2 regions of the Shewanella sp. 30m-14 genome follow, and region 1 is predicted to be linked to the other one. Evidence: riboswitches for the same ligand, from Rfam matches in the RefSeq annotation. Region 1 holds a riboswitch; the other holds the start of a gene.
The links. A riboswitch is a leader RNA that binds a small molecule or an ion and turns the genes downstream of it on or off. The one in region 1 is predicted to bind cobalamin.

Region 1 (8,321 bases):
CCGCGGGGGCTGACATCATGTTGAGTGACCAAGCCCACCGCCTGTTCGGCATCAATTATTAACTGTAAGCACTGCTGATAGTAAGCCTCTCCCTCGGGTGTTAAGCCGATAGAGCGGGTGGTTCTATTGAGTAGCCTGACCCCAAGTCGAGCTTCAAGCTTATTGACCTCTTTACTCACATAAGAGGTAGAGTGACCTAAAGCCTCTGCCGCGGCTGAGAAGCCAGCACTTTTTACGACTTGGACAAATATTACAATTCCATCAAATAGTTTATTTATAGTCATATCCCCCCTTAATTAAAAGCCATATGGAAATAGTAAATATCTTTTGAGGCTATTAATCTTTATTTGTCATCAATATACACTGCTCTACATCGAGTTGTCGTTCTAAACTTAACCTTTGCTTAATTGTGAGCACGGTACTTGAACCCAACGCAATTTGCAGAGTTAACTGCAGTCACTGAATATGAGAGTCCTATTATGAAACTATTAGCCTTTGCAGCTAGCAGCAGCACTAAGTCAATCAACAAGCAACTTGCAACCTATGCAGCATCATTAGTGCAGGGAGCTGAGGTTGAAATTCTTGATATTAACGATTATGAGATGCCACTTTTTAGTCAGGACCGAGAAGAAGAGCTTGGTCACCCAGAGCTGGCGCAGCAGTTTTTTGCCAAGATTGGTGAAGCCGATGCCATTATTATCTCTTTTGCTGAGCATAATGGTTCATACACTGCCGCTTATAAAAACCTGTTTGACTGGACATCACGTATCGACATGAAAGTGTTTCAAAACAAGCCAATGCTATTACTTGCTACCTCTCCTGGGCCGGGCGGTGCATCAAGCGTATTAGCTGCAGCTTCAGGATCTGCGCCATACTTTGCTGCAGATGTCAGGGCAACGCTCTCAGTGCCAAGCTTTTTTGATAACTTCGATATGGAAACGCAAGTGTTGAGAAATCCTGAGCTTGTAGCGGCGTTGAAAGAAGCGGTCGTTTTATTGAAATAAGTTAAAGTTTAAATAAGCTAAGGTTTAAATAAACAAGGGTTGAGGTGTGACCTATTGATATCATTATTTTTTAACCGATAAAAGCGCCAGCTGCTGGCGCTTTTATCGGTTTAGCTATTTTTTATCACATCACATGTATATCGCGAGATTCTTTATCAGAGCTCGTTTAAGTGATAACCGCTTGTTTAAGGCGTAACTTTGATGCGCTCAACGTCAGTCGCTGGTGGATCAATCATAAAGTCGAGCTGTACCTTTGCCTGTTTAAGGCCTTTACTGCTTTCACTGTACTGCCACTGCTTAAGTGCAGTTGTCGCAGAGCTATCAAATACCCCTTCAGGTGATGATTTAACAACGCTGACATTGCTAACCGCACCACTTGGGCTGATATCAAACTGTAAGACAACAAAACCACTTTGGTGAGCGTTAGCAGCTTCAATAGGATACTTAGGCTCGATACGGATTGTTGGGTGAACAGCGTCATGGTTGTGATCGCCGGCCTGCACCTGCTGATTGAGCAGCAAGCCACTGATCCCTAATGCGATAGTCAAACCGATAATGGCAAAACCGCTCTGACCTTGTTGAAATGTCTTCATTTGCATAATACGCTCCTTGAGTATGTTTTTATTTCCATAATGTGTGTGTAGCAGGCCGTGATGAGCTTGCTGGGAGTAGGCTAACAGCACTTGGCTATAGCAGATCTTTTGTTGTTTATTCAATGATTGAGTGACAAAGGCGTCACAGGCTAACTCTTGATCATCTCTAAAGCGTCGATAAGCGAGCCAACAAATAGGATTAAACCAGAACAGGCTGAGTGCGCTGTAGGCCAATAAATTACTGAGCAGATCTCGGCGCTGGTGGTGGTATTGCTCATGGGCGATAATCGATTGCTGCTCATCGGCGTTAAGCTGAATAAAATTAGAGGGCAGTATGATTTTCGGGTTAATGACCCCGACGAGCATAGGTGATTGCACACCGGGGTGGCTATAGGTCGGTAAGTTGGCGCCAGTGTGATGGACTCTAGTCGCAGTGCTTAATATGCGAGTTAAAGCAATCGCTTGTAGGCTGAGCAGAGTCACCATAGCCGCAATGCCAACTAACCATATCGACAGCGCAATCTTGGCGTAATCGCTGGTTTGAACTGTAGCCATAGCTTTGCTAGCGATAACGCTATAGTGAGCGAATTGTTCTGCCTGGGCTGCAGCAAGAGTGTTGGGCATGCTTGCGATTAACGCAGAGCTTATCAGCAAAGCGGGAACTGCTAACCATAGCTGGTAGGTTTTACGTGCCCCCAATCGCTGCTGTAAAAAGCGGTGGCTTATGAGTAAACCACCGCAAACAAGAGTAAGTAACAGGGTTTGCTGTGCCATCCATAGCATCATGATTTGTTGTCCTTTTGCCAGGTATCAATCAGTTGTTGTAATTCGGCCACGTCTTCGGCGCTGAGCTTGTTTTGCTTGGCAAAACCGGCCACTAAGGGAGCGACGCGACCAGAGAATAAGCGCTCGATGAAAGACTCACTCTCTTTAAGCTGGTATTCACTCTGTTCGATGAGCGGGAAGTAAAGATATGAGCGGCCCTGCTTGTCAAAGCCAATGGCTTGTTTTTTTACTAGGCGGTTAAGTAGCGTCTTGACCGTTTTTTCGTGCCAGTCATTGCTGCGAGATAATTCACTGATGACATCGTTAGCACTCATTGGCGATGATTGCCAAAGGATATTGAGCACACACAGCTCGGCATTACTGATTTCTTTCATAGTAAAACCTCTTTCATAGTAAAACCTTTTTCATAGTTGCTCTCTTTCAAAGTCGGCCTCTTTCAAAGTCATCCTTTGCTGAATGTTCTTTACGATTACAGCTGTAATGTATATTTAAGATTACAAATGTAATTGTATTGTGCAAGTACTTTTTGGTGTTTTTTTGATCTAGATTAGCTGTCGGTATATAAGCTGTTGTTAAATATAGAAGGGCGGAGGTGATAGCCATTGAAGATGACTGTGCATTTATGCGGATTCAATTTAATGACTTTTTAAGTACCACTTTGACAGATGCACAGATAGAATATCTGTTCATAAAAGTACCCCCAACAAGGATTGTAAAGGTATGACGTCATTATCTCCGCGCATGGCAGCAGGCCTGTTATGTGTAATATTTCTAGCTTTTCCATCATACGGTTTAAGTGATGAAGCGGTTACAGCGCACGTCGATAAAACTCCCAAGCAACTAGCGATTTTTAGTCAAACATTTAATTTTAGTTTGCCGTTAGACTGGAAACTCGCTTATTCAAATCAACAAGAGACGATGTTCTCTGCTGAGTTTGTTCCCGCTTCTCAAGCGTTACAAACCTGGTCATCTATGCTGTGTGTGCAAGGGTTTAAAGGGATCGCTGAAGATGTGAGCCCACAAAAATTTTTAGAGACTATGGCAGAGGTATACTTCGACAGTTGCCAAGGGGAAACGGTGTTTGAAACCTTGCAAAGTGAGCCACTCAACGGCCATGAAACAGCAAGCGCGATTATCGGCTGCACTAAGATGCCCAACTCTCATATTAAGTCGGTAGCAGGTATTGCTTATGATGAGGTGCAAACTCTAGGAGAGATTGGCCATTACACCGCTATCAGGGGGAAACTGGATCTGTATTTAATTCATAAATCGATTCGTGGTGACGCATTTAGCAAAGAAAATCCTCCCATCAAAGCGCAAAATCAGCAAGAGTTTTTATCTAGTATTACCCCTCTGAGCTTGTATTAAAGGCTTGTATTAAAGGCTTGGTAGGCTCAATGTGATAATTATATGTTGCTGATATTAATGTGAAACATTAGATCGCTAAGTACAAGGTGAATATTCCTCGGCTTAAATACGGGTTTTAAGTGGTGTTAAGTTAGACATTTAACCGTATAGACGTCTATAATGCGCCGCACTCTTGATAGTGATATTTGTTCACTTTTGAGTAACAAAAACTTATAACGATATTTAGTCAACTTTATTGGTGCCTCAGGTTACGGCTGTAACTTAGGGATAATCGGGAAGTCAGTTAAATTCTGACACTGCCCCCGCAACGGTGAATGGTGAGAGACAAGTGCGCCTTAATGGATAGGTGTTGAAAGCTTGTATTCGGGTATTAATACGTTAATACAGAACCTAAGTCCGGAGACCGGCCAGCAAAGTGATTTCGATGATTTCGGCGGGCAGATCTCGAAATGCGGCAATTAAACGAACCAATAAACGAGTGATTTTTTTCATTTATGGGTCGTGTCACCGTGACGTATTTGCCCCGTTTTCCTTTAGGAGTAAAAAGGTAAATGGGAACACAACCATCAAAAATCGCACTACTAGTCAGTAGTCTTGTTAGCTTATCAGCCTTTTCAGTTTCGGCCGAAGAAGTCGCATCTCACTTAGCAAATGTTGATGAAACGATTACCGTAACCGGTTCTCGTTTTGATAGAAGCGCCGATCAGCAGCTAACCGTCATTAATACCATTGAACGTGAAGAGATAGCGCGTCTTAATCCAAAGTCTGTGGCTGACGTATTAGAAACACTTCCGGGTGTTAGTGTATCGCGCAATGGCGGTGCGGGTCAGGCAACATCTGTCAGTATTCGCGGCAGTAACTCCAACCATGTATTAGTCCTAATCGATGGCGTTAAAGTCGGCTCTGCCACATTAGGTACAGTTAGCTTTAACAGTTTATCACCTGAAAATATTGAGCGAATCGAAGTCCTAAAAGGACCTCGAGCGTCTGTGTGGGGCAGTGATGCTATTGGCGGCGTCATTCAGATTTTTACTCGCCAACTCAAGGGCGGTGAATGGTTTGCGGGTGCTGAATATGGCAGCAATGAATATATTCGCGGCTCATTTGGCGCAGGTATGACCCATGGCGATGGTAGTACAACACTGAGCGTTAACCATGAGCAATCAGAAGGTTATGATGTATATAACGGCGCAGAGGTTGAAAATGATGATGATGGTTATAAGCGCAACGCGCTTTCAGTAAACGGCTCTCAGCAAATTAATCAAAACTGGCAAGCACTTTGGACCGGACAATACGATAAAGGTAACACTCAGTACGACGATATCTATGCCTCAGGTTCGGCAGATGAGTCAGACTATGAGAATTACTTTTGGGATCTTGCTACGCAATACAGTAATGACCGATTTACCAGCAAATTAGCCTTAAGCCAGTCTCGCGATTCAAACGAGAACTTTCGGGGTAACGATATCAGTGTGCCAATATCTGAGTTTGAAACCAAACGCGATCAGGTCAATTGGAGTAACCAATACCTAGCGGCAAGCGACTTGACCCTGACGGGCGGTGTCGATTGGTCAAATGAGTCTGTTAAGGGCGATTATGCCCAAGATGAGCGAGATATCTTAGGTGTCTACGCCTTAGTGCAAAAGCAGTGGAGCAATATACTGGCTGAAGTTGCGGTGCGTTATGATGATGTGGAAAATATCGACAGCGAAGTTTCATATAACGCTAGTCTCGCATATCAGTTTAATGCTCAATGGAGTTTGGCCGCGACAACGGGTACGGCCTTTAAAGTGCCAACCTTTAACGACCTGTACTGGCCAGGTTCTGGTAACGCAGAGTTGCTCTCAGAAACCGCTGAGAGTTACGATCTAACGCTGCATTTTAATGCTAAAGATGTGCGTGCTTATATCAGTGTATTTAAAAATACTATCGATAATCTGATTGCTTGGGCCCCAACGGGTGAGAAAGACGATTATGGTTGGGATATCTGGAAGCCTGCGAATATCAATGAAGCTGAGATCAGCGGTATCGAACTGTCTGCTAATTTCCAGTTATTGAGCCTTGAGCACCAACTGGGTTATACCTATCTGGATGCTGAGAATAAACAAACAGGTGAGCAGCTTGTTGGCCGTAGCGAGAATGAGTTTAACTATATGCTGAGCTATAGCTGGCAACGTTTTGATCTCTTGGCTAACTACCATTATCAAGGTAAGCGTTATGCTGGTTATGATGCGTTTTTGGATGCCTATCATAAAGTTGATTTAAGTGTGGGTTATCAGCTCGATGATGCTTGGAGCTTACGTTTAAAAGCGAACAACATCTTTGACGCAGAGATTATCTCCGCTCAAAACTACTTTAGCCCTGGTAGAGAGCTATTTTTGAGTGTTAGCTATCAAGCATTCTAGTTTTTTGTGACATATTTAAAATGATATGCGTACTTAAGTCAGACCTTGTGTCTGGCTTTTTTTATGTTATTTTTTGGCTACAGTCTCAAGTTAAAAGTTATTGATGAAACCATTATTTAAGCGTCGCCCTATTGTCCTATTGCTCGTTAGTTGCGCACTGCTGTTATTGCAAGCTTGCTCTGGGGCGAGTATTCCGCCCTTATCAGATAATGCACGGATATTAGCTTTTGGCGATAGCCTTACCTATGGCGTTGGCGCGTCGAAGGGCCAAGACTACCCTAGCCAGCTTGCTTCTCTTAGTGGTTTTGAGGTGATTAATGCGGGCGTATCGGGCGAGACAACAACGGGTGGTGCAGCACGTTTAGCTTCGTTATTAGATAAGTATTCACCAGAGCTATTAATCTTGTTAGAGGGCGGTAATGACTTCTTAAGAAACCATGCTATCACGACGACTAAATCTAATTTGGCCGCCATGATAGAGATGGCCCAGTCGAAACAGATCCCAGTTTTACTGGTTGCGGTGCCACAAAAGAGCCTATTTTTATCGGCGTCACCGATTTATGAGGAGCTTGCAGAGCAATATGAGTTGGTTTTAGTCGACGATGCGTTAAGTCGCTTATTGAAAAGTCCGAGTAAAAAATCGGATGCGGTACATTTAAATGACGCAGGCTATTTTGACCTTGCCAAAGCGATTTATCAGGCTATATAACAAAGGCTTACATTAATATATTAGCGTAGCCAAAATCCCTCCGGTTTTAATACTATTCCTGGCTCTTGCTACTGATGGCAGGTTTTATCAGCTACTTATTTAGTGGAGGTGAATAAAATTGTTGAAACTTGTTAAGGTTGTCGCTTATATGGCTTGACCTTTGACGTCATTGTGTGGGTTAATTTGCCACGGAATTGAGTGCACATCATGATTAAAAATAATAAGGTTTAATGTTTCGCATGACAGATCTTGAGCAGCAAGTATTTACTCAAGTACGCGCAATTATCAGCAACGAAGAGCAGGTAATTGGTCGTAGAGGGATCCTTATCCCATTGAAAAAGGCCATTATTGCAGACGGTGATATCCGTAATGTTATCGATATCGTGTCATCCGATCCGGCCGTATCTGCCCATCTGCTTTGGCGCAGCAACAGTGCAGATCACGCCACACCGCAATCGAGTAAGAATCGCTCATTAAAAGATGCTTTAGTACGTTTAGGTCAGGTTAATATTTATCGTTATGCGTTTACTTTCTATCTGAAAGAGCGTTTAGACGAATTGAATGAGCCTTACAAAAAGCTGGTTCATGGTTATTGGGCGCTTACCGAAGCGATTGCAGCGGACGCCGTTGATCAACTGCATCAGCTAGAAAGTTTGCAAATTAGCCCTGATGAAGTGCAAACCCTGGCACTATTTAGCGTATTTGGTGACATTATTGCACTAACGGCATTTGCTTACTTAAACTCAGAACTTGAACAGGATTACCCACTGAGCCTGCTTAAGTCTGTGATTGAAGATAAACAAGAAACCTTAACGCTTGAAGCTTTTGAGTCATTAGGGCTAGATGATGATTTACGTGATGAGTTCTTAATCGCGCATAACTTACGTCAAACCCATAACGCTAACTCTCCAGGTTTGGTCTTGAGACGGGTATTAGCGAGAAGAAATTTGCTACTTAAAGCGCTATAAAAAGAAAGCCTGCAATATGCAGGCTTTTTTGTATGCTACAGAGCGTAGTGCTCACTATAGTACGGATTGATCAGTTCAATCTCTGCTTCGCTAACCCTTCTTTTGAGACGAGCTCTAACCAATGTTGGGCTAAGCGTGCATTGGCACCGTTACGACGGTATGCGCCAAACAGCGGGCGTTTAAGGCCATCTGGCCCCAACTTAACGCTGGTAAGGCTAAGTCCATGAGCTTCGTTAATCGACCAACTAGGCAGCGCCGCAATACCATCTTTACAGGCAATACGCTGCAGTAACATCATGGTTAAATCACACTTTACCTGTGGCCCAGGCTTTATGCCTGCAGGCTCTAAGAAGTGGCGATAAATATCTAAGCGCTCAAGTGAAACTGGGTAGCTTAAAATCGCCAAGTTTTCTAACTGTTTCGGTGTAACATACTCTTGCTGCGCCAGCGGATGGTCGCTGGCAACCACTAATCTAACTTCAAAATCA
Region 2 (8,321 bases), on a different contig from region 1:
TTGGGCTGCCTTGGTTGTATACCCGCGGCTCTGCAACACTCGGCGGTGTTTGGAAAGATGCTAAATACCTGATGACTCATATTCAGGAAAGTAAGTAAACGTAATAGCAAAGTCCCACTGATAGGGTTATCAGTAGGACAATACTTGAATTCCATCTTACTCTATCTTCGACCCTGCACGCTTGGTACAAGCGTGTTGGGGACTCTTTTTGCTTTTTGTTTTAGGCCTACGGCCACCGAACAAACAAGTTTGTTCTCCCGCTCAAGGCTGTTTGCTTTAGGCCTATGGCCACTGAGCTACCAAGTTTGTTCTCCCGCTTAAGGCTGGCTCTTACTCTGGGTCATAGTCAAGCACAGGGGCTAACCATCTTTCCGTTTCTTCAATGCTCATACCTTTACGTGCTGCGTAATCTTCTACCTGATCGCGGCCAATATTGGTGACGCCAAAGTAGCGGGATTTAGGATGGGCAAAGTACCAACCCGAAACAGCAGCCGTTGGGAACATGGCATAACTTTCAGTGATGTTAAGGCCAATGGTTTCATCTGGCTTTAATAAATCCCAAAGCAGACCTTTTTCTGTGTGGTCAGGGCAAGCAGGGTATCCTGGTGCAGGGCGAATACCTTTGTACTTTTCACGAATAAGCGCTTCATTATCGAGTACTTCATCGCTGGCATAACCCCAAAACTCTTTACGTACACGCTCATGCATACGCTCGGCAAAGGCCTCGGCTAAACGGTCTGCTAAGCATTTAAGCATAATGGCGCTGTAGTCATCATGGTCGGCTTCAAAGCGCGCCACATGCTCGTCGATGCCATGGCCTGCTGTTACCGCAAAGCCCCCCATATAATCGGCAACCCCAGAGTCTTTTGGCGCAACAAAATCAGCTAAGCAGAAGTTGTCGTTACCGACGCGCTCAATCTGCATCCGCAGGTGGTGCAGGGTGATGATTGGTTGCTCGCGAGATTCATCCGTCCCATCGGCAGAGTACAGCTCAATGTCGTCATGGTTAACTGTGTTGGCTGGGAACAAGCCGATAACCGCTTTGGCGGTAAGCCACTTTTCACTGATTATTTTATCCAGCATGGCTTTACCATCAGCGAATAATTTACGCGCTTCAACACCCACCACTTCATCATCTAAAATACGTGGGAAGTGACCGTGTAGCTCCCAACTGCGGAAAAATGGCGTCCAGTCGATACGCTCTACTAAGTCTTCTAGTGGATAATCATCAAACACTTGACGTCCCAGTATGTTAGGTACAAATGGAGTGTAGTTTTCCCAGTCGTGTTGGCAGCGGTTTTCACGCGCCACCTCAATAGAGGTAATAATCTTTCGTTTAGCCTGTGATAGACGCTTTTCGCGCATCACTTGGTATTCTTGATACGCTTCATCGATGGTAGCTTGACGCGTTTGGTTGTTAATCAGCTTCGATACCATAGGCACGGCGCGTGAGGCGTCAGCAATATAAATAGCACCGGTTGGCGAGTGCGGGGCTATTTTCACTGCGGTATGAATTTTTGAGCAAGTCGCACCGCCAATGATTGACGGAATCGTTAAGCCTGCCTTATGGAAACTCTTAACGTTATGCACCATCTCATCAAGGCTTGGCGTGATAAGCCCTGACATGCCGATAATATCGACATTTTCAGCCTTGGCGACTTCGATAATTTTCTCCACCGGCACCATCACGCCTAAATCAATCACTTCATAGCCGTTACAAGCCAGTACCACACCAACGATGTTCTTACCTATATCGTGCACATCCCCCTTAACGGTAACCATTAAAATTTTACCGTTAGACTGGCCTGGGACTTTTTCAAGCTCAATATAAGGGTTTAAATAGGCAACGGCTTTTTTCATTACGCGCGCAGATTTAACCACTTGTGGCAGGAACATTTTACCGGAACCAAATAGGTCGCCAACAATGTTCATCCCATCCATTAGCGGCCCTTCAATCACATCGAGTGGGCGGGTTGCCTGTTGGCGTGCTTCTTCGGTATCTGCATCGATAAAGTCGGTGATGCCTTTTACCAGCGCATGGGCTAAACGCTCATTTACCGGCTTGCTGCGCCACTCTAAGTCTTCTTTCTTGGCAGCCTGGCTACCGTCACCACGGAACTTCTCGGCGACTTCAAGCAGTAGCTCGGTGTTATTGCTTGGCTCACCGTTGGCATCTGCCGCTGTGCAAGGGAGGTTTTGCACGATCGCCTCAACCCTTTCCTTTAGCTCTGGGTCGATATCATCATAAATCGCCAGTTGTCCGGCGTTGACGATACCCATGTCCATGCCTGCTTGAATTGCATGATACAAAAATACGGCATGAATCGCTTCACGCACCGGGTTGTTACCACGAAACGAGAACGATACGTTCGACACGCCGCCAGAGATCATCGCATGAGGTAGGGTGCGTTTTATTTCACGGGTAGCTTCGATAAAATCAACGGCATAGTTATCGTGCTCTTCAATACCTGTGGCAATGGCAAAGATGTTGGGGTCAAAGATAATGTCTTCTGGCGGAAAACCGACTTTATCTACCAGCACGTTATAGGCGCGAGTACAAATCTCGATTTTACGCGCTTTGGTGTCGGCTTGGCCTTGTTCATCGAACGCCATGATAATTGCCGCAGCGCCGTAGCGTTTAACTAAGGTTGCTTGCTCGATGAATTTTTCTTCACCCTCTTTAAGCGAGATAGAGTTAACGATGCCTTTACCTTGAATGCATTTAAGGCCCGCTTCAATCACTTCCCACTTAGAGGAGTCGATCATAATCGGTACGCGCGAGATATCAGGCTCAGAGGCGATAAGGTTGAGGAATTTATGCATGGTTTCGGCACCATCAAGCATGCCTTCATCCATGTTGATATCGATTATCTGTGCGCCGCTTTCAACTTGCTCACGGGCAACCGACAGCGCTTCTTCATATTCGCCAGTTTTGATCAGGCGTAAAAACTTAGCCGATCCGGTTACGTTAGTGCGTTCACCTACGTTCAAAAATAGCGAGTTGGCATCAATGGTCAGTGGCTCAAGCCCTGATAGACGACATGCAACTGGGATGTCGGGCAGTACGCGGGCCGGGTGCTTGATAACGGCTTGTCGAATAACGCGGATATGATCAGGCGTGGTACCACAGCAGCCACCAATGATATTTAAAAAGCCCTCTTCGGCCCACTCTTCAATGATTTCCGCCATCTGCTCTGGAGTTTCATCGTAGCCACCAAATTCATTGGGTAGACCAGCATTTGGGTGCGCCGACACAAAGCATTCAGATATTTTTGACAGCTCTTCTACATATGGTCGAAGCTCTTTTGGTCCAAGGGCGCAGTTAAGGCCGATAGACAGAGGCTTAACGTGGCGCAGTGAGTTATAAAAAGCCTCGGTAGTTTGTCCGGTAAGGGTACGCCCTGAGGCGTCGGTAATCGTCCCCGAGATCATAATCGGTAGACGGAATCCTTGTTCATCAAACACCGTTTCAATCGCAAATAATGCGGCTTTGGCATTTAGCGTATCAAAAATGGTTTCGACCATGATGATGTCGCAGCCGCCTGCAATTAGCGCGTTGATTGACTCGATGTAGGCTTCAACCAGCTCATCAAAGCTAACGTTACGAAAGCCGGGATCATTAACATCTGGACTAATGGAGCAAGTGCGGTTCGTTGGGCCAAGTACCCCTGCAACGTAACATTGGCGACCCGTCTCTGCTTCAACTTCATTGGCGGCTTCGCGTGCAATGCGTGCACCCGCTAAGTTGATCGCAGCTGAATGCTCCTGCATGTCGTAATCGGCCATGGCGATGCGGGTGGCATTAAAGGTGTTGGTCTCTATGATGTCAGAGCCGGCTAACAGGTAGTCTTTATGGATCTGCTTGATAGCATCGGCTTGGGTGAGCACCAACATGTCGTTGTTGCCCTTTACATCACAATGCCAGTCTTTGAACTGTTCACCACGAAAGTCATGTTCTTCAAATTTGCGATCTTGGATCATGGTGCCCATCGCGCCGTCGAGGATAAGGATCCCGTCTTGAAGCTTTTGGGTAAGTACTGCTAAAACCTTGTCGGCAGAGTCTTGAGTATGTGCTACTGCGCTCAAGGCATGTGTTGGGGTACAGGTTGCCATAGATAATTCCTACCAGTTCGCAAATCGTTATTCTTGTAATACCAAGCAAAATAAGTCTCTGAATACTTAACTTACCTAGATCTGGTGTAAATCATGTCCGTTATTTTCAGTTAAGGTCGTTTATTATTAGTGACCTTTTATTTTGTTTGGACATTTATACGTATAGACGTCCATAATACGTGAGAGGCGATAAAAAGTGCAAGTGCTAAAGCATGATACTTTTTCAGCATTAAAAGCCAATGAATTTTAACTAAGTTGCTGATAAATAATGAAGGTCAACAGGTATAATGCAAACCACTAAGGTGATTTTACTTCGGCACGGCGAATGCGATGGTGGCAATATTTTACGCGGCCAAGTTGATGTTGCGTTAACTGAGCTTGGTCAGTTGCAGATGAAAAAGGCATTTTCCGCCTTATGCTTAACCGATTTGTCAGTCGATTTTACCGTTGGTTTTACTGTTAATAGTGTGATTAGTTCACCGCTTCAGCGCTGCGCCAACATCGCAGAGCAATTGGCTCGTGAGCATGATTTAGACTTTTCTATTGAAGCAGGTTTTAAAGAGCTGAACTTCGGCGATTGGGACGGACAAACCTTCGACGCGCTTTATCAAACTTGTGGCTCAGCGCTTGATCACTACTGGAAAAACCCTTGGTTGTTATCGCCGCCTCATGGCGAGTCTATGCAAGATTTTGAGGCGCGTATCGATAAAGCCTGGCAGGCGATGCTTGAGCTGCATCAAGGAAAGACGGTATTAGTGGTGACTCACGGTGGCGTAATACGTCATTTAATGAGTAAAGCTCTGGACGTCAGTCAGTGTGCGGGTTTTTACACCTCGCTTAAATTGCCTTACGCGGCCACGGTAGTGATTGATGTGCTGCACAATGATAATAAGCAGTTCATGACCCTAAATTGGCGGTAGAAGTTTAAAGAAGGACCTAGAACCTAGGACCTAGAACCTAGGACCTAGGACCTAGAGCCTAGAGCCTAGAACCTAGAACCTTTTTATCGTAGGTCGGGCTTTAGCCCGTCAATCTTGGTTTTATTTATAAAACAAAGGTGATATCAGCCTTGCTGGTATGATGCTAAACTGCGGCGTTATCTTACTTGAGTGCTACTGTCTGCATTAAGGTTAGTGCTTAATACTCACGGGGATTGTCGCTGGGATAGTCTCGTTAGTATCAGCGCGACTAAGCTAATAATAAGTCAAACAAAATGAAAGCTAGGTGCTTAATCGCATAAAGGGAACCGGAGGCTGGCAGTTATTCGCCGCTTAGTCCGGACTGTACCCGCAACTGTAGGGAAGGTTAGCCATAGGGCTGTGCTTCCAAGTCAGATACCTGCCTAGCTTATGTTGTTCAGTACGTATGACTCAGTACGTGTTGTAATTAAAAGTGTATCCATATACACATAAACTCGTGCGGGCGACTCGAGGGAGACAATAAAATGAAGTTCCATGCTTGGTTGTTAGACCTAGATCTAGATCGAGGCTTGCTAAAGGCCTGTTTATATGATGCTTGCTTATTCGATGCCCGTTTTTTCAAACAATGGGTAAATGGCTGCAATGGCTAATTCGCAATTAAAGCAGCAGATTCACGCTGAAGCTAAAACCCAAACAGTGCTGTCTGTTAACGACTTAGGCTGGCAACTGGATGGTAAAGCCATTTTGTCGGCAATCGACTTTAGCTTAGCTGAAGGTAAGATGCTGGGCATTATAGGGCCTAACGGCGCAGGGAAATCCAGTCTACTGCGCTGCTTATATCGCTTCATTAAGCCAACAACGGGTTGTATTAACTTGTTTGGGCAAGATATTAGCGCGCTATCGGCTAAAGCTTTTGCCCAGCAAATCGCCGTGGTACTGCAAGACACCCCCCATCATTTCGAGATGACCACTGCGCAACTTATCGGCCTAGGTTTAACGCCTCATAAAAGTGCCTTTGATTTTACTAGCCGCAGCGATCGCGTTGTGATCGCACAAGCACTTGAAAAAGTAGGTCTTGAAGATAAAGCCAATCAAGCCTATGAGAGCTTATCGGGCGGTGAAAAGCAGCGTGCCTTGATTGCTCGCGCCATTGTGCAGCGCCCTAAACTACTTATTCTCGATGAGCCGACAAATCACTTAGATATTCGTTATCAGATCCAAACCTTAGAGCTACTGCGCAGTCTCAATATCACCGTTATCACCTCTATTCATGATCTTAACCTTGCCAGTGCACTTTGTGATGAACTCCTCCTGCTTGATAAGGGCCGTGCTATAGCCAATGGTTCACCTAAGATGGTACTCACTGAGCAGCGCATCGCTGAAGTGTTTGATGTGTGCTGTGAAATCAAGCCTCATCCTCAGCATGGTAATCCGCTTATCTGTTATTTCTATGGTTACGAGGGCGTGTCGGCAAGTGGTGAGAAAACCGCCGCGGATATAAAGGCGTCAGTTCAAGCTGAAGCTTTCGTTCAAATAAAAGCGAGAGGTACAGATGTTTAAGGTGAGTAAGGCCTCAATCGCGAGTCTGCCGTTAGCCATTAATTGTCGTCGCCGAACTGAGCATCTCGTTCTGCTTATACTCACTTTGGTGGCGCTAATCACCCCATTTGCTGCCACCAGTTTTGGTGCTGCCAGTATTAGTACCTTAGATGTGCTAAATGTGTTTAGCCACAAGCTGTTTAGTATCGGCGATCCTGTTGGCGTAAAAGAACGCATTATTTGGGAGCTACGTTTACCGCGAGTCTTATTAGCATTTATTGCTGGGGCTGGACTGTCGATAGCGGGCAGTGTGCTGCAAACTGTGACGCGAAATCCGCTGGCAGATCCTTATCTATTTGGGATCTCATCGGGTGCCTCTTTTGGCGCTGTAGTGGCGTTAACCCTCTTTAGCCAAAGTATGCTTTGGCTCAGTCTGCCGGTTGGCGCATTTATCGGTGCCAGCTTATCGGTATTGCTGGTATTGAGCTTATGTGGCCGTAACCTAAGCACCCAGGTTGAGCGCATGTTGCTTTCTGGCGTGGCAACCTCGTTTATGTTTGGCGCACTCGCCAGTTTGATGTTGTACTTTTCCAGTCCACAAGCTGCTGCATCGGTACTGTTTTGGACCTTAGGCAGCTTTGCTAAAGCCAGCTGGCAAGGCTTGTGGCTGCCAGCTTTAGTCGTGCTGATTTCATTGCTGGTTATCTTGTTGAATAAGCGTCAAATTGTCGCTATGCGGGCGGGTGATGAAACGGCTCATACTTTAGGGATCAATGTGGGTCGCTTACGTTTATCTATGCTGCTTATCTGTTCGCTAATCACTGCTATTTTAGTGGCTAATTGCGGTGGCATTGGCTTTATTGGCCTCATGGTACCGCATACCGTGCGTTTACTGTTTCCGGGGCGATTCCCATTGCTGTTAACAGCGTTAGTCGGTGGATTATTTATGGTTTGGGTGGATGTATTAGCGCGAACCTTATTGAGTTATCAAGAGCTGCCAGTGGGGATCATAACCTCGGTGATGGGCAGTATCTTTTTTCTATTTATTTTGGGCGGCCGCAGCGCTAAACGCTTTTAGTTTACGTCAGTTTGCGACGCAAGATAATTATCCTTATTAAGTGGTTAAGGGGAACCTGAGATGTTTAATATCGCACCAGTAAATGTTGAGTTTGATGCTGAGATCCAACACAAAATAGACACCAAAACTAAGCCACTCGGTGCGCTTGGTGACTTAGAAGCCTTAGCGCTGCAGATTGCTCGCGTGTTAGGTAAAGATAAGCCGCAGATTAAGCACCCTAAGATGATGGTGTTTGCTGCAGACCATGGTATTGCTGAATCGGGCGTGTCAATTGCGCCCAGTGAAGTCACCACGCAAATGGTGATTAACTTTATGCAAGGCGGCGCGGCAATTAACGTGTTTACTCGCCAGGTGGGTTTTGACTTAGAGGTAATTGATTGCGGGATCTTAAAGCCGATTGAAAACCTAGAGGGTGTGATTAACCAACGTTTAGGCTCAGGTACTGGCCCTATTCATAAGCGCGCGGCGATGACGCTCGGTGCGGTTAAGCAAGGCTTTAAGATGGCGACAGAGCGAGTCGAGTTCCACCATCAAAATGGTTGTAATTTGATAGCGCTTGGTGAGATGGGCATAGGTAATACCTCGTCTGCTGCTGCGATTATGGCGGCACTAACAGGCATGAAGGCTGAAGATTGTGTCGGCCGAGGTACAGGGATCGACGCGGCGACCTT

Region 2: another riboswitch for cobalamin. It lies ahead of ACVBIU_RS02210 (ABC transporter ATP-binding protein); the one in region 1 lies ahead of ACVBIU_RS12930 (TonB-dependent receptor domain-containing protein).

The regions. Positions count from the first base shown of each region.
Region 1 covers NZ_JBRILW010000016.1:26,774-35,094, reverse strand. The annotation lists gene ACVBIU_RS12955 (LysR family transcriptional regulator) at 1-284, opposite strand, end outside; gene ACVBIU_RS12950 (NADPH-dependent FMN reductase) at 480-1,004, shown strand; gene ACVBIU_RS12945 (TonB family protein) at 1,190-2,383, opposite strand; gene ACVBIU_RS12940 (BlaI/MecI/CopY family transcriptional regulator) at 2,380-2,757, opposite strand; gene ACVBIU_RS12935 (hypothetical protein) at 3,104-3,751, shown strand; cobalamin riboswitch at 3,971-4,177, shown strand; gene ACVBIU_RS12930 (TonB-dependent receptor domain-containing protein) at 4,303-6,156, shown strand; gene ACVBIU_RS12925 (arylesterase) at 6,260-6,865, shown strand; gene ACVBIU_RS12920 (HDOD domain-containing protein) at 7,105-7,833, shown strand; gene ACVBIU_RS12915 (LysR family transcriptional regulator) at 7,904-8,321, opposite strand, start outside.
Region 2 covers NZ_JBRILW010000002.1:92,538-100,858, reverse strand. The annotation lists gene ACVBIU_RS02225 (flavin-containing monooxygenase) at 1-98, shown strand, start outside; gene metH (methionine synthase) at 331-4,113, opposite strand; gene ACVBIU_RS02215 (histidine phosphatase family protein) at 4,401-5,033, shown strand; cobalamin riboswitch at 5,319-5,473, shown strand; gene ACVBIU_RS02210 (ABC transporter ATP-binding protein) at 5,676-6,593, shown strand; gene ACVBIU_RS02205 (FecCD family ABC transporter permease) at 6,586-7,650, shown strand; gene cobT (nicotinate-nucleotide--dimethylbenzimidazole phosphoribosyltransferase) at 7,711-8,321, shown strand, end outside.